2 regions of the Escherichia sp. E4742 genome follow, and region 2 is predicted to be linked to the other one. Evidence: predicted binding sites of a transcription regulator. Region 2 holds the regulator's gene; the other holds the start of a gene.

Region 1 (4,242 bases), 540 kb from region 2:
CAGGGTCGAACTCTGCCAGATCTGCCAGCGCAACGAAATTCTGTACCACCTGAATATCGCCCTGCACTTCCAGCTCACCGCTACGAATTAGTGCGGCAAGCTGCTGGCGGTCACGAAGTTTCGGCAACACGCTGGCGTAAGCGATAACGGTGCAATCAGCATCGCCAGACCATTCGCCCAGCACATCGACCTGGCGTTCACTAAACACCAGAATTAGCGACGTCGAAAAGCCTTTTACCTCCACGCGCAATACTTTACCCAGCAGACGCGAGCGGGCTGTTTTCAGCGCGGGTGAGCGATACAGGAAAGTGTTGAGCAGACTTTCAATTCCTGCCGTCACTAAAGGTTTAAAAGGCATAGTCGTACTCCTGTCAGAATTTATAACCACGATGCAGCGCCACAACGCCAGCCGTCAGGTTGTAATAATCGACACTTTCGAATCCGGCATCCTGCATCATGGCTTTCAGCGTATCCTGATCGGGATGCATACGGATGGATTCGGCCAGATAGCGGTAGCTGTCGGCATCGTTCGCCACCAGCGAACCAATACGTGGCAGCACATGGAAGGAGTAAGCGTCATAGGCTTTGCTTAACGGTTCGATAATCGGCTTCGAGAACTCAAGCACCAGCAGGCGGCCGCCCGGTTTCAGCACGCGATACATCGAACGCAGTGCTTTATCTTTGTCGGTAACGTTGCGCAGACCAAACGAAATGGTGATGCAGTCAAAGGTGTTATCCGGGAACGGCAGCGCCTCGGCGTTCGCCTGAACATACTCAACGTTGCCAATCACACCGATATTACGCAGTTTCTCGCGCCCCATTTTGAGCATGGATTCATTGATATCGGCGAGGACCACTTTGCCAGTCTCACCGACCAGGCGGGAGAATTTTGCCGTCAGGTCACCGGTGCCGCCAGCCAGATCCAGCACGGTCTGCCCACGGCGTACGCCGCTGCAATCGATCGTGAATCGCTTCCACAAACGATGAATACCAAATGACATCAAATCATTCATGACATCATATTTCGATGCCACGGAATGGAAAACGTGGGCGACCATATCTGCTTTTTGTTCTTTCGCGACGGTCTGAAAACCAAAGTGCGTCGTTTCTTGTGACTTATCCACCATCTCAATGCCTGCTCATCAAAAAATTGTTCCAGAAGTGTAACAGATTGGGCGTCGATGCCCTAGATTTCTACCCGGCGTAACTACCCCCAATGGGCTAGCGCGACTGCTGATTATATTCATCATCGCGTTGATAAGCTTCATCATTCGGCTGCCCTGGAACCGACCGCAGTCGATACTCTTCATCCTGGCTCACCGCCTGTTCAGCCAAGTCCGGATTAATCTCGCGTTTAATTTCTACCCCTAAACCGCGAAACGCTTCTGCCTGCGCCAGCACATTTCCGCGACCTGAAGAGAGTTTTTTCATCGCCTGGCGATAGTTATCCTGCGCTTTGTCCAGACTTTGACCAATCGCGGACATATCATCAATAAACAGACGCATCTTGTCGTACAGCTTGCTGGCACGATCGGCGATTTGCTGGGCGTTACGGCTTTGATGCTCATAACGCCACAGGTTGGCGATAGTACGCAACGCCACCAGCAGCGTGGTGGGGCTAACCAGCATGATGTTGTTCTTTAACGCTTCGGTGATCAGCTCCGGCTGGCGATCAAGCGCCAGTAAAAACGCTGGCTCAACGGGGATAAACATCAGCACGTAATCCAGCGTTCGTAGCCCCGGCAGCTGTTGATAGTCTTTGCGCCCAAGCAAGCGGATGTGATTACGTACCGAAGCAATATGCTCCTGCAATGCGCTTTCACGTGTGTAGTCGTCTTCCGCGTTGAAGTAGCGTTCATAGGCGACCAGCGTCATTTTTGCATCGATCACCACATCTTTCCCCTGCGGTAGCCGCACGATGACATCCGGCTGCATCCGCGAGCGAGCGTCATTTTCAATGCTTACCTGGGTTTCGTATTCATACCCTTCACGCAGTCCGGAAGCCTCCAGCACCCGCGTCAGTACCACTTCGCCCCAGTTCCCCTGGGTTTTGTTATCACCTTTCAGCGCGCGCGTCAGGTTGATCGCTTCCTGGGCCATTTGCGCGTTGAGTTGCTGTAGATTACGAATTTCGTGGGTCAGGGTATGGCGTTCTTGTGCTTCTTTACCAAAGCTGTCCTGTACCTGTCGGCGAAAACCATCCAGTTGTTCACGCAGCGGCGATAGCAGGTTGTTCAGACTCTGGCGATTTTGTTCATCTACACGGCGATTACTGTGCTCAAAAATACGGTTGGCGAGGTTTTCAAACTGCTCGCTCAAGCGCTGCTCGCTGTTAATCATCTGGCGAATTTTATCGTCAGCATGTTGCTGTGCAGCTTCCATCCGCGTGGTTACTTCACGCAGATCTGCCTCCAGCGAGGTGTTAATACTTTGCAGACTACGCACTTCGTTATTGAGCAATTCACACTCTGCACGCCAGTGCTCACTTTGGGTAATTTGTTGTTTTGCCGCACTTAACTCCGCGACCATCTCTTCACGTTCGGCTAATTGCTCGGCTTTTTGCTGCGCATGTTGATAACTGGCAAACAGCCAACCGATGGCCACACTGACCAGCCCAATAATGGCATAAACAATGATTGAGAAATCCACAAAGCCTCCTGACGCAACAACTTACCCGCACAAAATAGAATTGTGCTGTACAAACGTCCAGTTTGAAAGGTATTTCCTGCGAGGCGCTACGCAAAACAATCGTTTATTTTGCTTATTTTATCCCACAATATGAGACTAAGTTTATATTGTGGGACGAATCACCTTTTCCCCACTTTATTCTGTGAAACACTCGGCAATATCATCAGGAGACACCTATGGCAGAAACCTCTTCAACCACCGCTGGCGCACAAACATTATTACGCGGACTGGCGGTTATTAATGCCGTTTATAACGGTTGCCATGACCTGAAAAGTATCGGCGAGTTCACCGGCACGACGCGGAGTACAACCCATCGTTTAGTCTCTGTTTTGGTGGAGCAACGCTATCTGCGCCATGTCCCAACTCAGGGCTACCAACTGGGCGCCAAACTGATCGAACTCGGTGCCAGAGCGCTGGAAAGCACTTCATTGTATGAAGTTGCACAGCCCGTTTTGCAGCGTCTGGCCCGTTACACCCTGGACACCGTGCATCTGGGTATCGTTGAAAGCAACGAAGTGCTGTATCTGGAGAAGATCAACGGTCAGCGCGGGCTGGAGATGCGCTCACGTCCTGGGCATCGCATGCCTCTGGCGGTTACGGGAATCGGTAAGGCGTTGATCCTCAACCGAACAGAAGAAGAGTGGCGCACACTATTTTTGACTTGTGGTGATGAAACAAAACTGGGCGCATTTATACAAAACATGCGCCGTTATGCCGCCAGTGGTTTTGCTTTTGATCTGGAAGAGAACGAGCCCACTATCCGTTGCATTGCAGCGCCGATTTACAACGCCCGGAATGAAATTGTGGCGGCCATTTCTGTCGCCAGTACCACCACGTATATGTCGCTGGTGCGCCTGGAAGAACTGGCACCTTACGTCAAATCCTGTGCAGAAGAGATCTCCGCTGAACTGGGCTGGGGTAAGCATGTCCGCAAAGATAATTAAACCATGATTAAAGGAAACGGCTAATGTCGGGAAATACCTCATTTATTGCCCTGGATTGGGGAACATCATCGCTTCGGGCATGGCGTTTTGGCGACTCATCAGATCCACAAGAAAAACGTGAATTCCCCTGGGGAATCATGAAATTACCCTCCCAGGCAGCAACACGTGAGGACGCTTTCCACGATACATTTTTGCGTGTCTGTGGAGACTGGCTGGCACAAACCTCATGCCCGGTTCTGGCTTGCGGCATGATTGGCAGTGCGCAAGGGTGGCAACCAGCAGCTTATTTACCTTGCCCGGTCACTCTCGATGGACTGGCGAAGCAACTGACGCCGGTTATCCACCAACAGCAGACAATGCTGCACATTATTCCTGGCGTGATTAAAGAAGGTGAAATGCCCGAAGTGATGCGTGGCGAAGAGACACAAATCTTCGGTGCTATCGCAATGGAACCTGCCCTGCAAGACGCAATCCGTAGGGGTGTGCCGGTGCTGATTGGCTTACCTGGCACACATGCGAAATGGGCGGTGGTTGAAAACAACACCATTACCGATTTCCGAACTTTTATGACGGGCGAGTTATTTGATGTTTTATCCCGCCATTCTATTCT
Region 2 (4,242 bases):
CTCTCTTTCTCTTTCGTCGCGCCGCGCAGTTCTTTGGCGTAAGTACCCACTTCCATGACGTGCTCATAACCGATGTAGATCGGAATCAGCGTAATCGGACGTGTACCGCCACGCAGCATCGCCTGAATGGTCATCGACAGCGTACCGGTTTTCGGGTCCAGCAAACGGCCTGTACGCGAACGACCGCCTTCCACAAAGTACTCGACGGAATAACCACGGCTGAACAGTTCGCCGAGATACTCACGGAAAACCGTAGAATAGAGCTTATTGCCTTTAAACGTGCGGCGAATAAAGAACGCACCCAGACGGCGGAAAATCGGCCCGGCAGGCCAGAAGTTCAGGTTGATCCCGGCGGCGATATGCGGTGGCACCAGCCCCTGGTGATACAGCACGTAAGAAAGCAGCAGGTAGTCCATGTGGCTACGGTGGCATGGCACATACACCAGCTCATGACCGTCGTGGGCCAGCTGACGAACGCGTTCGGCATTATGGACGTTGATGCCCTGATAAAGCCGGTTCCAGGTGAAGCCCAGAATACGGTCAGTCAGGCGGATCATCTCGTAAGAGAAATTCGCCGCAATCTCTTCCATCAGCGCAATCGCGTTCTGCTGCGCTTTTTCATGGGAGATTTTTTTGCTGCGTGCTTCATCTTCTACCGCTTTGGCAATGGCGCGGGAGGCGAGCAGCTTGTTAAACAGATCCTGACGAGCAGGCAGACGTGGACCCACGGCAGCCAGACGTTGACGGGCAAAGTGCATGCGCGCCACGCGTGCCAGTTTCTGAGCGATAGTTTTATCCGTGCCGTGTTCATCCGCCATACGGCGCAGCGAAACTGACGGAGAGAAACGCACAAAACTGTCGCGACCGAGCCATAGCACGGCGAAAAATTTCTGTACGCCGTTGAGCATGCGCAGTGGCGGGTTAACCTCACCTTTTTCACGCCCTGGCGCACGACCAAACATCACCGATACAGGCACCATCTGCACATCCAGATTTGGGTTGCTACGGTGCAGATCGAGATAGTCGTGGAACAGCTTAATAGACTCTTCTTTCGGCGTGTAATAGGTGAAAACACGCGGCCCGCCATGAATAAACACATAGCGCGGCAGTAGCGTACCGTCTACCTCCAGCGGCTCTAATGGATCAGGCAGGTCATGCGCCAGGCACTGGGCGCGCAACGTCAGCAAATCCGCTTTTGAGTTGTACGGTAAAACGTACATAATTGGACGAGAGGTATCGAGCCCCAATTCCGGGGCAGGATCTGCCGGAATAGACTTGCTTTTTACCAGGATGCTTAATGGTAAATTCAGTAATTTGTAGTAAATTCGTGGCCAGCCGGACATAAACGATGTAAAGCCTCTGGTTAATAATGCAAATGCGCGGGAAGGATAGCAGAAAGTCATGGGAAATTCTGTGGTATCCGCTCATGTTTCGCGCGGCGCTACGCTACCGGAATCATCGGATTCAACGGTACACTGATATTGACGCTCATAATGTAAAAAGGTTCTTTCAATGGCCAATAATACCACTGGATTCACTCGAATTATCAAAGCCGCTGGCTATTCCTGGAAAGGTTTACGTGCTGCATGGATCAACGAAGCGGCATTCCGTCAGGAAGGCGTGGCGGTATTGTTGGCGGTGGTCATCGCCTGCTGGCTGGATGTGGACGCGATTACCCGCGTGCTGCTTATTAGCTCCGTCATGTTGGTGATGATTGTGGAAATTCTCAATAGCGCCATCGAAGCGGTGGTTGATCGAATTGGCTCTGAATACCACGAGCTTTCCGGGCGGGCAAAAGATATGGGGTCCGCTGCGGTGCTGATCGCCATTATCGTCGCCGTGATTACCTGGGTCATTCTGTTATGGTCACATTTTGGATAACCCTTCCAGAATTCGATAAATCTCTGGTTTATTGTGTAGTTTATGGTTCCAAAATCGCCTTTTGCTGTATATACTCACAGCATAACTGTATATACACCCAGGGGGCGGAATGAAAGCGTTAACGGCCAGGCAACAAGAGGTGTTTGATCTCATTCGTGATCACATCAGCCAGACAGGTATGCCGCCGACGCGTGCGGAAATCGCGCAGCGTTTGGGGTTCCGTTCCCCAAACGCGGCTGAAGAACATCTGAAGGCGCTGGCACGCAAAGGCGTGATTGAAATTGTTTCCGGCGCATCGCGCGGGATTCGTCTGTTGCAGGAAGAGGAAGAAGGGTTGCCGTTGGTGGGCCGTGTGGCTGCCGGTGAACCGCTTCTGGCGCAGCAGCATATTGAAGGTCATTATCAGGTCGATCCTTCCTTGTTCAAGCCGAATGCTGATTTCCTGCTGCGCGTCAGCGGAATGTCGATGAAAGATATCGGCATTATGGACGGCGACTTGCTGGCAGTGCATAAAACCCAGGATGTGCGTAATGGTCAGGTCGTTGTCGCGCGTATAGATGACGAAGTTACCGTTAAGCGTCTGAAAAAACAGGGTAATAAAGTCGAACTTCTGCCAGAAAATAGCGAGTTTAAACCAATTGTCGTTGACCTTCGTCAGCAGAGCTTCAGCATTGAAGGGCTGGCGGTTGGTGTTATTCGCAACGGCGACTGGCTGTAATCTATCTCTGATACCGCGATGCCGCCTGGCATCGCGGTTTGTTTTTAATCTCTCTTCATCAGGCTTGTCTGCATGGCATTCCTCACTTCATCTGATAAAGCACTCTGGCATCTGGCTTTACCCATGATTTTCTCCAATATCACCGTTCCCTTGCTGGGACTGGTTGATACGGCGGTCATTGGTCATCTTGATAGTCCGGTTTATCTGGGCGGCGTGGCGGTTGGCGCAACGGCGACAAGTTTTCTCTTTATGCTGTTGCTGTTTTTGCGTATGAGCACTACCGGGCTTACTGCACAGGCTTATGGTGCCAAAAATCCTCAGGCATTGGCGCGTGCGCTGGTGCAGCCGTTGCTGTTGGCACTGGGGGCCGGAGCGTTGATTGCGTTACTGCGTACGCCGATTATCGAGCTGGCGCTGCATATTGTTGGTGGTAGCGAAGCTGTTCTGGAACAGGCGCGGCGCTTTCTTGAAATTCGCTGGTTAAGCGCACCGGCGTCGCTGGCGAATCTGGTGCTGCTCGGCTGGTTGCTCGGCGTGCAATATGCCCGCGCGCCAGTGATTTTGTTAGTGGTTGGCAATATCCTCAACATTGTGCTGGATGTCTGGCTGGTGATGGGGCTGCATATGAACGTGCAGGGCGCGGCGCTGGCGACGGTTATTGCGGAATATGCAACATTGCTGATTGGTCTGCTCATGGTGCGTAAAATCCTCATACTACGTGGTATCTCCGGCGAAATGCTGAAAACAGCCTGGCGTGGAAACTTCCGTCGCTTGCTGGCGCTTAACCGCGACATTATGCTGCGCTCACTGCTGCTACAACTCTGTTTTGGCGCAATAACGGTTCTTGGTGCGCGACTGGGGAGCGATATTATTGCCGTCAACGCGGTCCTGATGACGCTACTCACCTTTACTGCCTATGCGCTGGATGGTTTTGCCTACGCGGTTGAAGCCCACTCCGGTCAGGCGTATGGTGCGCGCGACGGTAGCCAGTTACTGGATGTCTGGCGCGCAGCGTGCCGCCAGTCGGGGATCGTGGCATTGTTGTTTTCGGTGGTTTATTTGCTGGCGGGTGAACATATCATCGCGTTGCTAACGTCGTTAACGCAGATCCAGAATCTGGCCGATCGCTACCTAATCTGGCAGGTTATTTTACCGCTGGTGGGAGTCTGGTGTTATCTGCTGGACGGTATGTTTATTGGCGCAACGCGCGCTGCCGAAATGCGCAATAGTATGGCGGTGGCCGCCGCAGGTTTTGCGCTGACGCTCCTTACGCTGCCGTGGTTGGGTAACCATGGTTTATGGCTGGCGTTAACCGTCTTTCTGGCGCTGCGCGGGCTTTCACTGGCGGTTATCTGGCGTCGTCACTGGCGTAATGGAACCTGGTTTTCAGCAACATGACGGTTAAAAGTTCTGAATAAATAATCCTAAGCCAAATTCCTGACTACACTTAATCCCACGTTCAGAAGAAAAGTGAGCGTACACTCATTCACCACCTAACGATGAGGATTTGAATATGAATAAAGACGAAGTCGGCGGTAACTGGAAACAGTTCAAAGGTAAAGTGAAAGAGCAATGGGGCAAACTGACCGATGATGACATGACGGTCATTGAAGGTAAGCGTGACCAGTTAGTGGGTAAAATCC

What was found. The regulator LexA, encoded in region 2, represses DNA repair genes until DNA is damaged. The targets are predictions, from matches to a motif close to TNCTGTATGTACATACAGNA.
Region 1: a site for LexA is predicted at 2,693-2,712, ahead of rmuC (DNA recombination protein RmuC). Genes of this name have one in related genera too.

The regions. Positions count from the first base shown of each region.
Region 1 covers NZ_CP040443.1:1,943,923-1,948,164, forward strand. Annotated here, with positions in the region: gene ubiJ (ubiquinone biosynthesis protein UbiJ) at 1-358, opposite strand, end outside; gene ubiE (bifunctional demethylmenaquinone methyltransferase/2-methoxy-6-polyprenyl-1,4-benzoquinol methylase UbiE) at 372-1,127, opposite strand; gene rmuC (DNA recombination protein RmuC) at 1,222-2,649, opposite strand; gene FEM44_RS09450 (IclR family transcriptional regulator) at 2,865-3,632, shown strand; gene FEM44_RS09455 (2-dehydro-3-deoxygalactonokinase) at 3,656-4,242, shown strand, end outside.
Region 2 covers NZ_CP040443.1:2,485,509-2,489,750, forward strand. Annotated here, with positions in the region: gene plsB (glycerol-3-phosphate 1-O-acyltransferase PlsB) at 1-1,343, opposite strand, end outside; gene dgkA (diacylglycerol kinase) at 1,513-1,881, shown strand; gene lexA (transcriptional repressor LexA) at 1,991-2,599, shown strand; gene dinF (MATE family efflux transporter DinF) at 2,672-3,997, shown strand; gene FEM44_RS12100 (CsbD family protein) at 4,113-4,242, shown strand, end outside.